4 regions of the Paenochrobactrum glaciei genome follow, and region 1 is predicted to be linked to each of the others. Evidence: riboswitches for the same ligand, from Rfam matches in the RefSeq annotation. Region 1 holds a riboswitch; each other region holds the start of a gene.
What was found. A riboswitch is a leader RNA that binds a small molecule or an ion and turns the genes downstream of it on or off. The one in region 1 is predicted to bind cobalamin.
Positions count from the first base shown of each region.

Region 2: linked by a shared signal. The riboswitch ahead of ABDZ76_RS14015 (LysR family transcriptional regulator) and the one ahead of ABDZ76_RS07940 (CbtB domain-containing protein) in region 1 are both predicted to bind cobalamin.
Region 3: linked by a shared signal. The riboswitch ahead of ABDZ76_RS14955 ((2Fe-2S) ferredoxin domain-containing protein) and the one ahead of ABDZ76_RS07940 (CbtB domain-containing protein) in region 1 are both predicted to bind cobalamin.
Region 4: linked by a shared signal. The riboswitch ahead of ABDZ76_RS03875 (ribonucleoside-diphosphate reductase subunit alpha) and the one ahead of ABDZ76_RS07940 (CbtB domain-containing protein) in region 1 are both predicted to bind cobalamin.

Region 1 is NZ_BAAADE010000002.1:337,620-342,229, forward strand. Features, by position in the region: gene ABDZ76_RS07935 (cobyric acid synthase) at 174-1,640, shown strand; cobalamin riboswitch at 1,701-1,932, shown strand; gene ABDZ76_RS07940 (CbtB domain-containing protein) at 1,982-2,170, shown strand; gene ABDZ76_RS07945 (CbtA family protein) at 2,261-2,977, shown strand; gene cobU (bifunctional adenosylcobinamide kinase/adenosylcobinamide-phosphate guanylyltransferase) at 2,983-3,501, shown strand; gene cobW (cobalamin biosynthesis protein CobW) at 3,505-4,560, shown strand; gene cobN (cobaltochelatase subunit CobN) at 4,564-4,610, shown strand, end outside.
Region 2 is NZ_BAAADE010000007.1:49,526-54,135, forward strand. Features, by position in the region: gene ABDZ76_RS14005 (methionine synthase) at 1-780, opposite strand, end outside; gene ABDZ76_RS14010 (DUF1852 domain-containing protein) at 808-1,791, opposite strand; cobalamin riboswitch at 2,030-2,221, shown strand; gene ABDZ76_RS14015 (LysR family transcriptional regulator) at 2,324-3,211, shown strand; gene ABDZ76_RS14020 (AbgT family transporter) at 3,292-4,610, opposite strand, start outside.
Region 3 is NZ_BAAADE010000009.1:17,445-22,054, reverse strand. Features, by position in the region: gene ABDZ76_RS14960 (ABC transporter substrate-binding protein) at 1-1,162, opposite strand, end outside; gene ABDZ76_RS14955 ((2Fe-2S) ferredoxin domain-containing protein) at 1,205-2,002, opposite strand; cobalamin riboswitch at 2,099-2,291, opposite strand; gene repA (plasmid partitioning protein RepA) at 2,568-3,749, shown strand; gene repB (plasmid partitioning protein RepB) at 3,746-4,610, shown strand, end outside.
Region 4 is NZ_BAAADE010000001.1:810,271-814,880, reverse strand. Features, by position in the region: gene ABDZ76_RS03885 (heavy metal translocating P-type ATPase) at 1-1,376, shown strand, start outside; gene cueR (Cu(I)-responsive transcriptional regulator) at 1,386-1,787, opposite strand; cobalamin riboswitch at 1,898-2,215, shown strand; gene ABDZ76_RS03875 (ribonucleoside-diphosphate reductase subunit alpha) at 2,330-4,610, shown strand, end outside.

The sequences.
Region 1 (4,610 bases):
GAAAAAAGCCAGTTTGTTAAAGAGTGGTAAATATCACGCGTCACTTTCGTGAAGATTTGTTCAGTGTGATTCTGCAATGCGCTTAACTGTAGTTTTGCGGCATTCAATAATTCTTTGCGCGGACATTTGTTTGGCCTCTATGCAGAACGTGCCGATTGCGATAGGTCACAATCATGACATGCGCGATAATGTTTCAAGGTACTGGCTCTGATGTTGGCAAAACGGTTCTTGTGGCCGGTCTTTGTCGTGTGATGCGCAATCGCGGGCTTAAAGTGCGCCCGTTCAAGCCGCAAAATATGTCCAATAATGCAGCCGTTACCGATGATGGCGGCGAAATAGGCCGCGGACAATGGTTGCAGGCATTAGCCTGTGGTGTGCCGACCAGCGTTCACATGAACCCTGTATTATTAAAGCCGCAATCTGAAACCGGCAGCCAGATCATTGTGCAGGGTAAAGTGCGCGGGCAAGCCAAGGGGCGCGACTATCAGCGTTTGAAGCCGCAATTTATGAATGCCGTGATGGAGTCATGGCAGCATATTTGTGATGGCGCTGATATAGTGCTGGTGGAAGGTGCGGGCTCTCCGGCTGAGATTAATTTACGCAAAAACGATATTGCCAATATGGGCTTTGCCACCAAGGCGGGGGTGCCGGTTGTGCTGGTGGGGGATATTGACCGCGGCGGTGTGATTGCTTCGCTGGTGGGCACGCATACGATTTTGCCCGAGCAAGACCGCGCGATGATTGTTGGTTTTCTGATCAATAAGTTTCGTGGTGACGTGACGCTTTTTGATAATGGCTTGCGCTCCATCACCGAATTTACCGGCTGGCCGTCTTTTGGTGTGGTGCCATGGTTGAAAGCAGTGGCGCGTTTGCCTGCCGAAGACTCAGTCGTGTTGGAACGTATGGTAGGCGTTCAAACGAAAGCGTTGAAAGTTGCTGTGCCGATGCTGGATCGAATCGCCAATTTTGATGATCTTGATCCTTTAAAAGCCGAGCCGGATGTTGAAGTGGTGATGGTGCGGGCAGGTGAGGCAATACCTGCTGATGCAGGGCTGATTATTTTGCCCGGCACTAAATCGACTATTGGTGATTTAAAACGTTTGCGTGAAAATGGCTGGGACACTCAAATTCATGCTCATGTAAAGCGTGGCGGCCATGTCATTGGCATTTGCGGCGGCTATCAAATGCTGGGGCAAAAAATCAGTGATCCGAAGCATATTGATGGCGATACGGCTGACGCTGACGGTTTAGGCCTTTTGCAGATGGAAACTGTCATGAAGGCCGAAAAAACACTTGGTCAGGTGCAGGGCACAGCTGTGGCCTATGATGTGCCGGTTGATGGTTATGAAATTCACTGCGGTGTGAGCCACGGGCCGGATTGTGCGCGTCCTTTCGCATTGATTGACGGGCGGTCGGATGGCGCGGTTTCTACTGATGGTCGCATTTTTGGCACTTATTTACACGGGCTTTTTGCGTCCGATAGTTTCAGGGCAAAATTACTGGCAGAGCTTGGCGTGCATGGTGCTGGTTTTAATTATCGGGCCAGCGTTGACGATGCACTGAACGAGCTTGCTGATAATCTTGAGCAATATCTCGATGTGGATGCCTTGTTGCAGTTAAGTTTGCCGGTCAAAATTTAAACCTTCATCCACAATCAGCGAAGCCTCAAGTCGATTGACGATCACAATCGCACAGCATAATGTCAGGCCATTGCATCAGGTTTTCATCATGTTGGATTGATGGACGAAGAGGGAATGCGTGAAATGCTTGTAATAAGCATTTTGATAGCAGCCGACCCCGCGACTGTAGAGCGGTGAGGGATGTTGCCAAGCTGGTTTTTTAATGAAACCAGCAGCCACTGGGAAACCGGGAAGGCGGCTTCATCTTCACGACCCGCGAGCCAGGAGACCTGCCTGTTTGCAAAGGGCATATTGCCTGCACCTAAGGGGAGGTTTTCCCTGCTGCCTGCACGGAGGTTGTCATGGCTGCACACACAAATAATAGCGCATCGGATGTGCTTTCCACACCGCTTGCTGCCCGTTTGGGTACGGCACTTGTTGCGTTAATGCTTGGCGTTTTTTTGATCTATGGTGTTGGTTTGGCGCATTCAGACATGCTGCATGATTCTGCACATGATATGCGCCATTCTTATGGGTTCCCTTGTCACTAAGTTACCGCTCGGAATTTTGAGGGGTTCATTCATTTTGGATGATGAAGTGATGCTCACGCATGCGTGAGTTTATTTCTCTATGGGGGAATTATGTATATTCGTTATTTATTGGCGGTTTTAGCAGCTGGTCTGATTGCAGGGCTGCTGATGACGCCTGCTATGTATATCAAGACAGTGCCACTGATTTTGCAGGCCGAAATCTATGAAGACGCCTCCGGTGGTCATGATCATGGCGAGACATCAGAAGCGGCAGCACCACATAGCCATGGTGATGCTGCTGAGGATGAAGAAGAAGGCGCTGAACTGCCTTTCGGACGCCTTGGCAATACAATTTTGGCCAATTTAGTTGCTTGTGGCGGCTTTGCGCTGGCCTTGGGCGGCACGGCTTTATTGTTGGGACGTCGCGTGACCAAGCAAAACGGCATTTATTGGGGACTTGCCGGTTTCTTTGCGGTGTCATTTCTGCCGTCTCTCGGGCTTTCACCGGAATTGCCAGCCATGCCGGCAGCCGATCTGGCAGAGCGTCAGCTTTGGTGGGTTGTGACTGTTATTTTATCGGCAATTGGTATTTATCTTCTCGTGTTGCGCGCTGAAATCTGGGCGAAGATTTTAGGTCTTGTCGCCATTGTTGCACCGCATCTTTATGGTGCGCCACATCCGGAAGATATTTCTTCACCGATCCCGTCGCTGCTTGCGTCGCAATATGCAGTGGCAACCACAGCCACGAATTTGTTTATGTGGGTGGTGATTGGTTTGACGCTTGGCTGGCTGGTGCAAACCTACGCATCCGCAGAAATCGAGGCTTGATAAGCATGCCGTCGGGAAAAATTACGCTTGTTCTCGGCGGCGCTCGCTCGGGAAAATCAAAATACGCTGAAAACTGTGCGGAAAGCTCTGGCCTGGAGCTATTTTATATCGCTACAGGGCGTGCTTATGATGATGAAATGCGCTCGCGTATCAGTATTCATCAAGACAGACGTGGCCTGAACTGGACAACGGTTGAAGAACCGCTTGATCTGGCGGGATCATTGTTGAAAACGGCTGCGCAAAATCGTTTCGTGCTGGTTGATTGTTTAACGCTCTGGGTCACCAATCTGATGATGGCAGAGCGCGACATTGACGCTGAAACGACGCGGCTTTTAGAGGTTTTTCCCAAACTGTCCGGTGAGATATTTTTTGTCTCTAATGAAGTGGGATTGGGCATTGTGCCTGACAACCGGATGGCACGGGAATTTAGAGATTATGCGGGTTTTTTACATCAGCGCGTGGCTGAAAAAGCTCAGGAAGTTTACTTTATGGCGGCAGGATTGTCGTTGAAAATGAAGGGATAGAATATGCAGGGTCAAAAGATTCCGGCCACCGTGATTACCGGCTTTTTAGGATCGGGTAAAACCACCATGATCCGTAATTTGCTTGAAAATGCGAATGGCAAGCGCATTGCCTTGATCATCAATGAATTTGGCGATCTGGGCGTTGACGGTGGCATCTTAAAAGGTTGCGGCATTGAAAATTGTGAAGAAGATGATGTTATTGAGCTGAACAATGGTTGCATTTGCTGCACCGTTGCTGATGATTTTATCCCGACCATGACCAAGCTTTTGGAACGCGCTGATCGTCCTGATCATATTGTGATCGAAACTTCCGGTCTGGCACTGCCGCAGCCGCTTGTTGCTGCATTCAACTGGCCGGAAATTAAAACGCAAGTGACCGTTGATGGCGTGGTGACCGTGATTGACGCGGCAGCTGTTGCCGAAGGCCGCTTTGCGGATGATCATGATAAAATTGATGCGCAGCGTCAGGCCGATGAATCGCTTGACCATGAAAGCCCGCTGGAAGAACTCTTTGAAGACCAGATCCATGCCGCTGATCTGATCGTGCTCAATAAAGCCGATCTGCTTGATGAGGCAGCGCTTGAAACTGTGCGCAAAGATGTTTCGGAACGCTCATCCCGCCAGACTAATATGGTGCCAGCAAGTTTTGGTAAAATTGGTGCGGACATTCTGCTTGGTCTGGGTGTCGGTTCGGAAGATGACATTGCCAACCGCAAGTCACATCATGAAATGCACCACGAAAGCGGTGACGATCACACCCATAGTCATGACGAGTTTGAAAGCTTTGTGGTGGAAGCCGGTGATGTAAACGACCCAAAAGCATTTGCAGAAAACCTGAAGAAAATCATTGGCGAACATGACATTTTACGTTTGAAAGGTTTTGCCAATGTGCCGGGCAAGCCGATGCGTCTGGTTGTGCAGGCCGTCGGTTCGCGTATCGAGCATTATTTTGATCGTCCATGGGCAGACGGTGAAGCCCGCTCTACCAAGCTGGTGGTAATCGGCGTGCATGATATTGATGAAGCAGCGATTGCTAAATCCGTTCAGGAAGCAGCGTAATCCATGCATCTCCTGCTTGCCCAGAAAGGGACGATTGCCGACGGCAGCGA
Region 2 (4,610 bases), on a different contig from region 1:
CGGCACATGAGAATTATGGCATTCCAGCGAAATCAGATCGATGCTGGATTGTTGCAGCTTCGGAAACGCTTCTTCATATTGTCTCCACTCGGAGCCCAGCGTCTTCTTCCAGTCTGTATTGGCTTTGATACCGTAACCATAGCAAATATGAACTGCTGTTTCACATTGCAGACCTTCAATGGCGCGTTCCAATGTAGCAACGCCCCAATCATTCACCTCGTCAAAGAAAACATTGAATGCCGGTTCGTCAAACTGGATGATGTCAACACCGGCAGCTTCCAGCTCCTTTGCTTCTTCATTGAGGATTTTAGCAAATTCCCAAGCAAGCTTTTCACGGCTTTTATAATGCGCATCGTAAAGCGTATCGATCATGGTCATCGGACCAGGCAATGCCCATTTGATCGGCTGCTTTGTCTGTTGACGCAAAAACTTAGCATCTTCAACAAAAACAGGCTTTTGTCGTGATACAGCGCCAACAACTGTCGGCACACTGGCATCATAACGGTCACGAATTTTTACCGTTTCACGCTTTTCAAAATCCACCCCGTCCAAATGCTCGATGAATGTGGTGACAAAATGCTGACGTGTCTGCTCACCGTCACTGACGATATCAATTCCTGCCTGTCGCTGATCATCCAAAGCCAAACGCAGAGCGTCTTGTTTGCCGGTCACTAATTCTTCGCCTTGCAGTTTCCACGGCGACCAAAGTTTTTCCGGCTCTGCAAGCCATGATGGTTTTGGCAAGCTGCCGGCGGTTGAGGTGGGCAAGAGTGTTTTCATAATAGGCAACCTTGTGATTTTAATTTCTCAATGCGCGTAATTGGCAGACCATTCTTCAAGAATGGCCTTGTATGGTTTAATGAAGTGCTCTTCAGCAAACTTTCCTTGCTTGGTCGCCATCCGGCTGCGCTCTTCACGGTCATAGACGATTTGTGTCAATGAGTAATCCGCATGTTTCAAGCTCGGCTGATAACGAGCGCCTGCCTGCGAATTGGCATTGTAAATTTCAGGGCGATAAATCTTCTGGAAAGTTTCCATCGTGCTGATCGTGCTGATCAGTTCAAGATTAGTGTAATCGGTCAGCAAATCGCCGCTGAAGTAAAAAGCCAAAGGTGCAGCACTGTTCGGCGGCATGAAATAGCGCACCTGCAAGCCCATCTTTTCAAAATACTGATCAGTCGACGAAAACTCGTTTTGGAGATATTCAAAGCCCAAAACCGGATGATAATTGCCTGTGCGATGATATGTTTTGCTGCTTGAAGCGCTTAAGCAAATGATCGGTGCTTTTGTAAAGTTCTCTTTATAGACGCTCGAATTAACAAAGCATTTGAATAGCTTACCATGTAACTCGCCAAAATTTTCCGGCAGGCTAAATGTTGGCTGATCACGATTATATTCAGGCAAAACAATGCTAAAATCATAGTCGCGCACATAAGAAGAAAAATTATTGCCGACAATGCCTTCAATACGTTCACCGCTTGCGCGGTCAACAATATTGGTTTTCAAAATTTCAATCAGCGGAAAAGCATCTTCATTGCTGTCGGCATCAACGCTCATTTCAACCGTAACGATCTCAATTTCCACCGCATAACGATCGCCATTCGGGTTATCCCAATGTGCCAAAGCGTTGAAGCGATTATCAATCATCCGTAATGCATTGCGTAAATTTTCTTGACGATTATTACCTCGCGCCAGATTGGCAAAATTCGTGGTAATACGTGTACTATCCGAAGGATGATAATCTTCATCAAAAGAAATAGTTTTAATTATAAAGTTGAATTTTTTTGTCATCGCGTCCGGCATCCTAATTCCTGAGATAAACCAATTTAATTGCTTGCGTCTTGAGGGTTTTCTCTCTCAGCAATCTTTCCTGCCGCTCAACATCAAGGGCGGCCAACGGGTTATGCCTGAGCCATCCGATGAATAAAAATGATTTGATCTCATCAAAGTATGAGGTGTGCTCATGCTTTGAATGGGGTTCGCTGAAAAGTCTCAGCGCAGAACAACTTGACCCGCATGGTTACATAGGGCATTGCTCATTTGTCGGGGTTCTATGGATGACAAGTCCGGAGCTAAGAGGGAATTCGGTTTTATGCCGAAGCTGCCCCCGCAACTGTAAGCGGCCAGCAAATGCCCATAAATGTCACTGAGTTCATCTCGGGAAGACGGGCAAAAGCGTTTATCCGCGAGCCAGGAGACCTGCCACGACAAATAGAGTTCACGGGCGGGGTGTCCCGGAGTGCCGCTTTTGCGCTCGGGCTTCCGTGCGGATGTTATTGCGTCATTTCACTGCCCTGTCATTTATAAAAGGGCGGCTATCACCATGCTGGACAGGCAACATTTATCGATCCTGCGAGAAGTTGATCGCTTGGGCAGTCTCACTGCCGCAGCAGAGCGGCTCAACGTCACGCAATCCGCACTAAGCCACACAATCCGTAAACTCGAAGAACGTTACGGCGTTGCGATGTGGGAAAAGGATGGCCGCAATCTTCGCCTCACCGAGGCAGGACACTATCTCGTAACGCTTGCCCAACGCGTACTGCCACAGATCGAGAGAGCCGAAGATGTTTTGTCGGATTACCGTTATGGTAAACGCGGTTCGCTTAAAATCGGCATGGAATGTCACCCATGCCATCAATGGCTGATGAGCGTTACAAAACCCTATCTGGTCGAGTGGCCTGATGTTGATCTGGCGCTCACTACTTCATTTACCTCTGGCGGCGTTGCCGCATTAACGAGCTATGAAATTGATATTCTGATCACGCCAGATCCGATTGAGGCGCAAGGCATTCATTATATTCCAGTTTTTGATTACGAGCTTGTATTGGCCGTTCCGGTTAATCATCCGCTTGCGCATGAAAATTATGCCGAGCCTGCTGACCTTTTGGAAGAGACCCTTTTCACCTATCCGGTGCCTCCTGAGCGGCTCGATGTATTTACACAGTTTCTTGTGCCCGCGAATTGCCGTCCGCGGCATCATCGCAGTGTTGAGACAACAGAAATGATGTTGCAACTTGTTGCAGCAGGGCGTGGCGTCAGTGCTATCCCAAGCTGGCTGGTGTGCCAGCAAGCAGAAACATTAGGGGTTCGCCCTGTCAGAATTGGTAATGCCGGCATCCACAAGAGCATTCACCTTGGGCTTAGAAGCGGCGACGAAACCGTCGATTTCATCGCCGGATTTCTTGCAACCTCACGTGAGATAAAAGCATAATTCAAAAATGTACATGTTTTGAAACAAGACGCCCTGCAATCCATATCAAGAATTGCAGGGCGCAATGTATTCATTCAATTTTAGTTCATGAATAGACCAACACCAGGTGCGATTGGCCAGCCCATTGTCATCCAGAAAATAAGGAACAATGTCCACACAATCAGGAAGCCCATTGCGACAGGTATCGTCATTGAGGCCAAAGTTCCAATACCTGCATCTTTCTGGTAGCGCTGCAAATAAGCCAAACAAACGGCAAAATACGGGCTCATCGGCGAAATAATATTGGTGGCAGAATCCGCAATTCTAAATGCTGCCTGCACCAGTGCCGGCTCAAAACCAATCAGCATCAACATCGGCACAAAAATTGGTGCCATCAGCGACCACTGTGCCGAACCGGATGTGATGAACACATTCATCACCGCTGCAAGACCAACAAAAGCCACCAAAAGCGGAGTGCCCCCAAAACCACTGCTATCCAGCAAATGTGAACCACCAATGGCAATCCACTCGCCAAGGTTTGTCCATTTGAACCATGCCAAAAACTGCGAGATCGCAAAGAACAGCACCAATGTCGGCGCCAATTCCTTGACGGATTCACTCATATAGCCAACGGCATCACGTGCTGTTTTAATCTTGCCGGTTGTGGTGCCAAAAATACAGCCGATCACCACGAAATAAATACCAAAGAGCGCAACCGCACTATTAAGCAAAGGTGATGGAACCAATCCGCCTTCTTCATTTCGCAATGGTGAGCTGGCAGGCCAAACGGCCGCAACGACCAGCGCAATCATAATCAGAGTTGCCCAGCCGGCACGCTTCAAGCCTTTTACTTCCAATGCATCCGGTTCTGTCAGTTTCAACTCAACATCGCCGGTATATTTGCCAACCATTGGCTCAACAATGCGCTCAATAATAAACGCACCAACGAAAGACATCAGCAATGCAGAAGCCGCAATGAAATAGTAATTATCAAGCGGAGAAATATAGGCCTGAGCATCAACCGTATGCGCTGCACTCGTTGTAATACCCGACAAAATAATATCAGTCGGTGTAATGAGAATACTCGCATCATAACCCGCACCAACGGCCACATAGCCGGTAACCGCGCCCACCAGCGGATTACGTCCCATTGCCTGAAAGATAATGGCAGAAAGCGGGATAAGGATAATATAAGCGGCATCGGATGCAACATGACTGCACATACCGACAAAGAAGATCATAAATGTGGTCAGATAACGTGGCGCTTTAATAACGCTGACCTGCATAAAAGCAGCAATTAAGCCGGTTTTATCAGCGATGCCAATCGCCAGCATAATCACCAGAATAATGCCTAATGGCGGGAAATTAATAAAGTTTGTCGCAATAGATGTCAGAGCGAAAACTGCACCCTCACCCGAAA
Region 3 (4,610 bases), on a different contig from region 1:
CGCCTTCAGCACCATATTCATTACCATTTTCAACGATTTTTGTTTCTACCTGCGCACCCATCGCCATCAGCGCTGATTTCATCACCGGAATCATGGTCACAAAATCGGCACGCTGCGAGTAGGTAGCAACCAGCAAGGACAATGGCTTGCCGTCTTTTTCACGAATACCAGACGCGTTCTTCACCCAACCGGCATTATCGAGAATTTTCTCAGCCTCGGCTAAGTCTGTGACACGCGGCTCTTTCATCGCAAACGGGAAATAAGCGGCATAAGCGCCAGTGGCAATATTGCCGGCATTGATCGACTGAATAAGTTGTGTGCGGTCAAGTGCCAGATCAATGGCGCGGCGCACCTGCACATCTTGCAGGGCAGGGCGGCTTGTATTGAGGAAAGCAAAATACTGATAGCCGACATCAAAAGATTTTAACACCAGATCAGAATTGTTTTTCAAACGCGGCAGAGTTTCGGATGGCAGGCCAAAGGCCAGATCCAGCTCGCCGGATTCAAACGCCAATGCCAGACTTTGACTGTCGCCGAATTTTTGCAAATGAACAGGTGAGCGTTTTTCTGCACCTTCAAAATGCGGATTGGCAATCAGTTCAAGCGATGTATCAGCCTTAAAAGCGCTGATCGCATATGGACCTGTATAGACCGCCTCGCCCTTGTCGTTAAGCTTATAAACAATGAGCGGCCATTCGGCAAAAAGCGCCTGAATGAGTGCCACCGGTTTTTCGGTGTTGACCATCAGTGTCAAATCATCCGGCGTTTCAAACTTAATCAGACCACCGGTTGCGTGCGCCGCTTTATTGAGTGCAAATGTATTATCAAAACCGGAAGCAATCGCTTTCGCCGTCACGGGCGTACCATCTGAAAATGAGCGATCTTTTTTGAGCGTGATTTTCCAGTTAAGATCATCAATGCGCTCGGCCGTCTGCGCCAGTTCCGGCACCAGTTCACCAGCCTGATTAACCGTGTACAGATTTTCACCAACACCATGACTTGCCAGCGCCCAGCCGTTAGAGCCTTTCGCCGGATCAAGTCCATTGGTCATAAAGCTTTGCCCGATGCGCAAAATTTCAGCGCTGTGCGCAATTGAGGCAACACCCACCAATCCCGATACAACAATGAGGGAAGCCAGCCATTTCTTTAAAATTGGACGCATGATAATCTCCGTTGAGGATGCGACATAAGACACTTAGAAATTTTAAACTTTGCGCAAGCGCTGCTTTTTACCGCTAGCGCTATAGGCATAATCTTCCACCGGCTGACCACCCAGCAGATGCTCAGTGATGATGCGATCAATCGCTTTTTCAGTGACACCGCCATACCAAGTCCCATCAGGAAAAACCTGCACGACCGGCGCCAGATTGCACGGGCCCAGACAGCTGGTTTGCGCACTCATCATACCGTCTCCGACGATGCGTAATTTTTGCCGCTCCTGCTCATTGCGCAAGTGGCACCAAATCGCATCAGCCCCTGCCGCCTGACAGGCACGACCTTCACACACCAACATGCGATATTTTTGCGCCGGTATCAGCGAACCTTCATTAAACGGTTTTTCCAGCGGGGGGAGGGGAATGGATTGTACTGTCTGCTGCAACAGGTTTTTGAGAAGCTCCGCCCAATGCGGGCTTTTATCAAGCGTCGCGCCCAGCTTAATTTCCGGCCATGATTTGTCACTTTCCTGCTGCCAGCGGCGCAGCGCTTTAGTGATCCATAGCTGAAAGCTCGGCTCCATCGGCAAGACAAGCGGCAGCACCAAAATCTGATCAAATGACTGCTCTGTAAGTTCCAGCAAAGCCTGTTTGAAAGACGGGCGCCCTTGCTCACTAAAGGCATAGATAATGTGAGCCTGCGGATATTGCACGGCTGCAAGCTCGGCAAGCTTTTGCATATCCTGATGAGGCGCTGCGGCAAAGGCAGATTTAGCAAGCAAGATCACAGCCTCTCGTGTGGCTGCTGCCACAGGCACTTGATCTTCTAAAGCTCCAAACTGATCCATATTGACCTCCACCTCAAATCCAAATGAGGCGGAAAGAAAATGCGCATATGGTTTAATAACACCCATTGGCGCATTCTTGCGGCACACCCCGACCACAGAATTCATCGCGTCAGGGCAGGTCTCCTGGCTCACGGGTCAGTGCTTTCAAGCCGCCTTCCCGACAGTTTCCTGTCAGTGACATATTAGCTTTCAGCTCGCCGTTCACAGTTGCGGGTCAGCTCCGGTCTTGCACCGGATTCCCTCTTAAGCTTCCGGCGTCAACCGGAAGACCATGACGGTGCAAAACTATAGTGAGGCGTTGATAAGTCAAGCGGGATTGAGGCACTTTCCAAACTGTTCCCAACAGGGAACTATCAAGCACTGAGATACGAATTGAAGCGTCAATTTTAAAAGTTCCCAGCTGGGAACTCGTGTAAAAATGGGCATTTGCACTTAACTACAGAATCGGACATATTGAAGCTACGCTAAATTGTCGTATTTCGGAAAGTTTGCGTATTTTGAAGGTCGTTAACTGCTTGTTAACCATATGTGGTCTAGAGCAATATACGGTTTAAGGAGAAATCGGTTGTCTCGTCATTTAAGCAGTTTGCATTTTATGAACACCTTTTCGAGCAAGCTCGACAAGGCGCTGAATAATTTATCCCTTGCACAATATCCGCCGGATGCTTTCCGCACCATGCGCAAATTCACCTCCACTGAGGTCGCAGGCTTATTGGGCGTGACCGAAGCTTACATTCGTCAGGTCTCGTTAAAAGGGCAGGGGCCTGAACCGGAAACACTGGCCAATGGTCGCCGTCTTTATACACTGGAACAAGTGTTGGAGCTGCGGATGTATCTGGCCGAAAACGGCCGCAAAAAATGGATTAATCCGCGCCGCGTTGAAGGCGAGGAATGCCAGATCATTGCCGTCACCAACTTTAAGGGCGGCTCGTCCAAAACATCCACCACCATTCATTTAGGTCATTGGTTGGCTTTGCGCGGCTATCGTGTGCTGGCCGTTGATATGGATCCGCAGGCATCTTTAACCTCGCTGCATGGTGCTTTGCCTGATTTTGATTATCGCGACGGGGATACGCTCTATTCCTCCATCCGCTTTGATGATCCGATCCCAACACAGCAGATTGTACGCAAAACCCATATTGCCGGTTTTGATGTTATCTGTGCCGGTTTGGAACTGACCGAGTTTGAAACCTCCGTAGCGCTTGAAATGCGTAAAAGCGGTGGCACCGGTTTCTTGCTGCGTGTTTCGCAAGCGCTTGAACAAGTGGCCGATGATTATGATGTTATCCTGCTGGACTGTGCGCCATCACTCAACTTCCTCACGCTTTCATCGCTGACGGCTGCAACCGGCGTTCTCATTCCGGTGCCGGCGCAAATGCTGGATGTGGATTCCACCGCCAAGTTTTTGGAGCTTGCTGCATCTTACATGCAAATCCTTGATGAAGCCGGGGCAGGGGCACAATGGGACTTTGCTAAATTCCTGATTACCAAATTTGAAGCCAATGATCATCCGCAAGCCAATATGCAGGCTTTGATGCGTCAGGTCTTTGGTGAAGATTTGCTGCTTAATGCCGTTTCCAAATCAACTGCTGTTTCTGATGCTCTTACTTGGAAGCAAAGCCTTTATGAAGTGCAGCGCGCGCGTTTCTCTGCACCTAAAACCTATGACCGCGCAATTGAATCCATCAATGCTGCAAATGCAGAAATTGAAAACCTCATTGTAACTGCATGGGGACGTGAATTATGAGCCGTAAAGATTCAAGAGGCATGTTTGCTGCCGTTCTCGGCAAATTGGATGAAGAAGCGACAACCGAACAAGCAACCGCGCGTTCGGCTTCGCCACATCTGATGAAAGTCGCTGCCGGTGTACGCCATATGCAAGAACGCAGCGAGCTGGCCGAACGTTTATTGAAAAACGCCGATCAGATTGTCGAGCTGGAGCCGGAACTTATTCTGCCCTCCACAATTGATGATCGCTTTGACAGCGCTTATGATGATGCCGCCATTGCTGAAATTGTTGCCTCCATTGAAGAGCGCGGCCAGATCGTTCCGGGTCTTGTGCGTCCGCTTGAAAATGAACCAGGCAAATTTCAGATCGTTTATGGCCGTAGACGTTTGGCAGCCGCCAAACAATTGGGCATCAAATTTAAAACTGCCATTCGCAGTTTAAGCGATGAAGAAGCGGTAATCTTTCAGGGTGAGGAAAACACCGCCCGTGAAGATCTCTCCTTCATTGAAAAATGTCTGTTTGCTGTGGCGCAGGAAGAGGCCGGTTTCAAGCGTGAAACCATTTGTGCTTCCCTTTCTACCGGCAAGTCACATATTTCCGAAATGATCCGCATTGGGCAATCCCTGCCAAAGTCAGTTCTTTATGCGATTGGCAAAGCGCCCGGCATTGGTCGCGGTCGTTGGGAAGAATTTGCCAAATTATGGCAACAAAATACACCAGATCACGCCATCGAAACCCTGCTTTCGCATACTGATTTTAAAGCATTAAGCTCTGATGAGCGCTTTCTCAAAATCCTGAGCAAGCTAACCTCTCGTCAAAAAGCACAGGCTCAGCCTACACAAAAGCCGAAAAACTTATCCAACAGCACCCAATGGAATG
Region 4 (4,610 bases), on a different contig from region 1:
TTAAAGAAATAGGCGCGGAAGTGGTTGGCGGCACTATCAATAAATCCGGCTCTTTTACCTATCAGGCAACCAAAGTTGGCAGTGATATGGTGATCGCGCAGATCATCCGCATGGTGGAAGATGCGCAGGCCGACAAGTTGCCAATTCAGGCGATGGTTGATAAAGTTACCCGTTGGTTCGTGCCCGCGGTCATGGCTGCTGCTGTTATCACTTTTGTGATCTGGCTGATCCTTGGCCAGTCGCCAAGTCTGGGCTTTGCACTGGTGAATGCCATTGCCGTGCTGATTATTGCCTGCCCATGTGCGATGGGGCTTGCCACGCCAACATCAATTATGGTCGGCACTGGACGTGCAGCGGAAATGGGTGTGCTGTTCCGTCGGGGTGATGCGTTGCAACGTTTGCGCGAAGCATCCGTGATTGCCTTTGATAAAACCGGAACACTGACCTTGGGCAAACCTGTTTTGGCTCATTTTGAAACAGTTGCCGGACAGGATGAGGCAAAAATCCTGACCCTTGCAGCGAGTGTCGAGGCACGTTCGGAGCATCCGATTGCCGCAGCTGTTGTGCAAGCGGCAGAAGATAAAGGTCTTGTCTTAAAGGATGTGCAGAATTTTAACGCCATCGCCGGTATGGGACTGGTTGCAGATGTCGATGGTCAGCAGGTGGCCGTTGGTGCCGGTCGCCATATGGCTGCGCTTAATATTGACATCACACCTTTGGAAAAAGTAGCCGATCAGCTGGCTTCTCAGGGGCGCTCGTCGATTTATGTAGCGGTTGATGGCCAATTGGCTGCAATTCTGTCGATTGCCGATCCGCTCAAGCCATCAACGAAGCAAGCGATTGATGCGCTGCATCAGATGGGCTTGAAGGTGGCGATGATCACCGGTGACAGCCGCCACACAGCAGAAGCGATTGCGCGTTCCTTGTCGATTGATCATGTGGAGGCTGAAGTGCTGCCGGGTGGCAAAGTGGATGCTTTAAAGCGTCTGTCGTCTAAGGGTGAAGTGCTGGTCTTTGTCGGTGATGGCATCAATGATGCACCGGCATTGGCGGCTGCTGATGTGGGGATTGCTTTGGGCACCGGCACGGATGTGGCGATGGAAAGCGCTGATATTGTGTTGATGTCGGGTGATTTGCGCGGCGTTATCAATGCGCTGGCCGTATCACGCGCCACCATTCGCAATATTCGCGAAAACCTGTTCTGGGCATTTGCCTATAATATCGCGCTTATTCCGGTTGCTGCCGGTGTGCTTTATCCGCTGTGGGGCACATTATTATCGCCAATGCTGGCGGCTGGTGCGATGGCACTTTCCAGCATCTTCGTGCTTTCCAATGCGCTGCGTCTGCGCAAGGTTAAACCTGCATTGCAGGTTTAACCGACACAATTATGTTTTGGCTACGTTGCTGGCCAAATCATGCAAAATCGGACAGTCAGGGCGGTTATTGCCCTGACAGTTCTGCGCCAGATGGCGCAATGTATCCGCCATTTCGCGCAACTGTTCCATCTTCGCTTCCAGCTCCGCCACATGGGTGAGGGCTATTTGCTTCACATCGGATGAAGCGCGGCTGTGGTCTTGCCAAAGCGTCAGCAAATCTTTGATCTGATCAAGCGAGAAGCCCAAATCGCGACCGCGCCGGATGAAGCGCAATGTTTCCACATCCCGTTTAGAGTAAACGCGGTAGCCAGCCTCGGTGCGGCCAGCCTTTTCAATCAGCCCGACCGTCTCATAATGACGGATCATTTTGGCACTTATGCCCGACGCAGTTGCTGCTTGGCCAATATTCATCATGTTAAAGCTCCGTGGTTGTGCTATATATAGGGCATCTCCTTATCCCTTTCAAAAAATAATAATTGTGCATCATGCAACTACATGTTGACGTTCGTGCGCATTGGCTGTCTATATCTAGTGGTCAAGGTCTCTCGAATCGCAAGATAGAGAGATAATAGGGAATCCGGAAGAGATGGTGCTAACCGCCGCTTAAACCGGAGCTGCCCCCGCAACTGTAAAGCGGCGAGTTTTTGTTCTTACAGCATCGACCCGAAACCGGAATCGGTTTTCGAAAGGGTACGATGCGTAAATTTTAGATTAGAGCGTCCTTTATACGTCCTGTCGGACGCATGGCGCTCTAAGAAGTCACTGAGGATTATCCTTGGGAAGACGGACAAAAGCACCGACCCGCCAGCCAGGAGACCTGCCCTGACACGAAATGTTCTCCCTGGGCGGGGTGTCCCGGTGGTGTGCTGGCAACAGAGCAGGCATTAGCCTTGCGCTCTCTTTCATGCATGCATCCGTTTGACCTTGCCCCCAACAAAAATTGGGGTAAGCCAATGTCGACTTCTATCTCACGTGAGCCTGCTGACGGCGACGCTTTTTCTGTCGTAAACGCAGCTAATGATTCCGAACCGGGCTATCAGGTTATCCGTCGCAACGGATCAGTGACACCTTTTGCAGGTGATAAAATTGCTGTTGCGCTGCAAAAAGCTTTTCTTGCGGTCGAAGGCACCAGTGCTGCTTCATCGCGCCGTGTTCATGATGTGGTTGCCGAGCTTTCTGAAGCTATTGTTGCTGGTCTTACTCGCCATGCAACGGCAGGCCGTACTTTCCATATTGAAGATATTCAGGATCAGGTTGAGCTGGCATTGATGCGCGGTGGCCATCATAAAGTGGCGCGCGCTTATGTGCTCTATCGTGAAGAACGTGCGCGCGAACGTGCCGAACAAGTGGCACAAAATCCGCAGGCAATACCGCAATTGCAGATGAAGAGCGCCAGCGGTCAACTGGTGCCGCTTGATGAAGCTCGCCTCAAACATGTTGTAGAAGAGGCATGTGCAGGTCTGTCTTCAGTTTCATCGGAAGCCATTCTTACCGAAACAAAACGCAATCTTTATAGCGGCATCACACAGGATGAGCTGGCGCTTGCACCTATTTTGGCTGCGCGTACTCTGATTGAAACCGAGCCTGACTATTCCAAGGTCAGTGCCCGCCTTTTGCTGGATAAGCTGCGCCGTGAAGTGCTGACCTTTGTTGAAGGCTCCCCGCGCGAAGCAACCCACAAGCAGATGTGCGAGCTTTACCCGAACTATCTGAAATCCTACATCCGTGTGGGTATTGATGCCGATCAGCTTGATCCGGAATTGGCGCTGTTTGATCTTGATCGCATGGCCGCAGCCATTCAGCCGGATCGTGATCTGCAATTTGATTATTTAGGTCTGCAAACCCTTTATGACCGCTACTTCCTGCATGTTCAAAACAAGCGTTTTGAGCTGCCGCAAGCTTTCTTTATGCGTGTTGCCATGGGGCTTTCCTTACGTGAAGAAGAACGCGAAGCGAAGGCGATCGAGTTCTATAATCTGCTTTCAAGCTTTGATTTCATGGCTTCAACGCCAACATTGTTTAATGCCGGCACACGTCGTCCGCAGCTCTCTTCCTGCTTCCTGACCACTGTTCCGGATGATCTCGACGGTATTTTCAAAAGCGTTAAAGACAATGCGCTTCTGGCTAAATATTCCGGCGGACTGGGCAATGACTGGAGCCGTGTGCGCGGCCTTGGTGCACGCATCAAAGGCACCAATGGCGAAAGTCAGGGTGTTGTTCCATTCCTGAAAGTTGCCAATGATACGGCCATTGCGGTTAATCAGGGTGGCAAGCGCAAGGGTGCTGTCTGCGCATATTTGGAAACATGGCATATCGACATCGAAGAGTTTTTGGATCTTCGTAAAAACACCGGTGATGACCGTCGTCGTACCCATGATATGAACACGGCCAACTGGGTGCCTGATCTGTTTATGGAACGCGTGGAAAAAGACGGTGACTGGACATTGTTCTCGCCGGATGAAACCCCTGATCTGCATGATCTTTATGGTCCGGCCTTCAAATATGCTTATGAAGCCTATGAGCAGAAAGCGGCTAAAGGCGGCATTAAAGTTTACCGCACATTGAAGGCCAAAGACCTGTGGCGTCGTATGCTGACGATGCTGTTTGAAACCGGCCATCCTTGGATCACCTTCAAAGACCCGTGCAATATCCGTTCGCCGCAGCAGCATGCTGGCGTGGTGCATTCATCCAATCTCTGCACCGAAATTACGCTCAACACATCGAATGATGAAGTTGCGGTTTGTAATCTGGGTTCTGTCAATCTGGCAGCGCACACAACACCGGAAGGCATTGATCAGGCACGTCTGGAGCGCACTGTAGCAACCGCTATGCGTATGCTCGACAATGTGGTGGACATCAATTTCTATACCATTCCGGAAGCACGCCGCTCAAACCTGCGTCACCGTCCGGTTGGTCTGGGACTGATGGGCTTCCAGGATGCATTGCAGATTTTGCGTCTGCCTTATGCGTCGGATGAAGCGATCAAATTTGCCGATCAGAGCATGGAAGCCATTTCCTATCATGCGATTTCTGCATCCGTTAATCTGGCAGCAGAACGTGGCAGCTATCAGAGCTATGAAGGTTCGCTTTGGTCAAAAGGCATTTTGCCAATCGACTCTCTGCGTATGCTGTCTGATGCACGTGCTCATAATAATTTAGAGAGCATGAAGCTCAATTATGACGAAACACTGGATTGGAATGCTCTGCGCGAACGCGTCAAAACCATTGGTATGC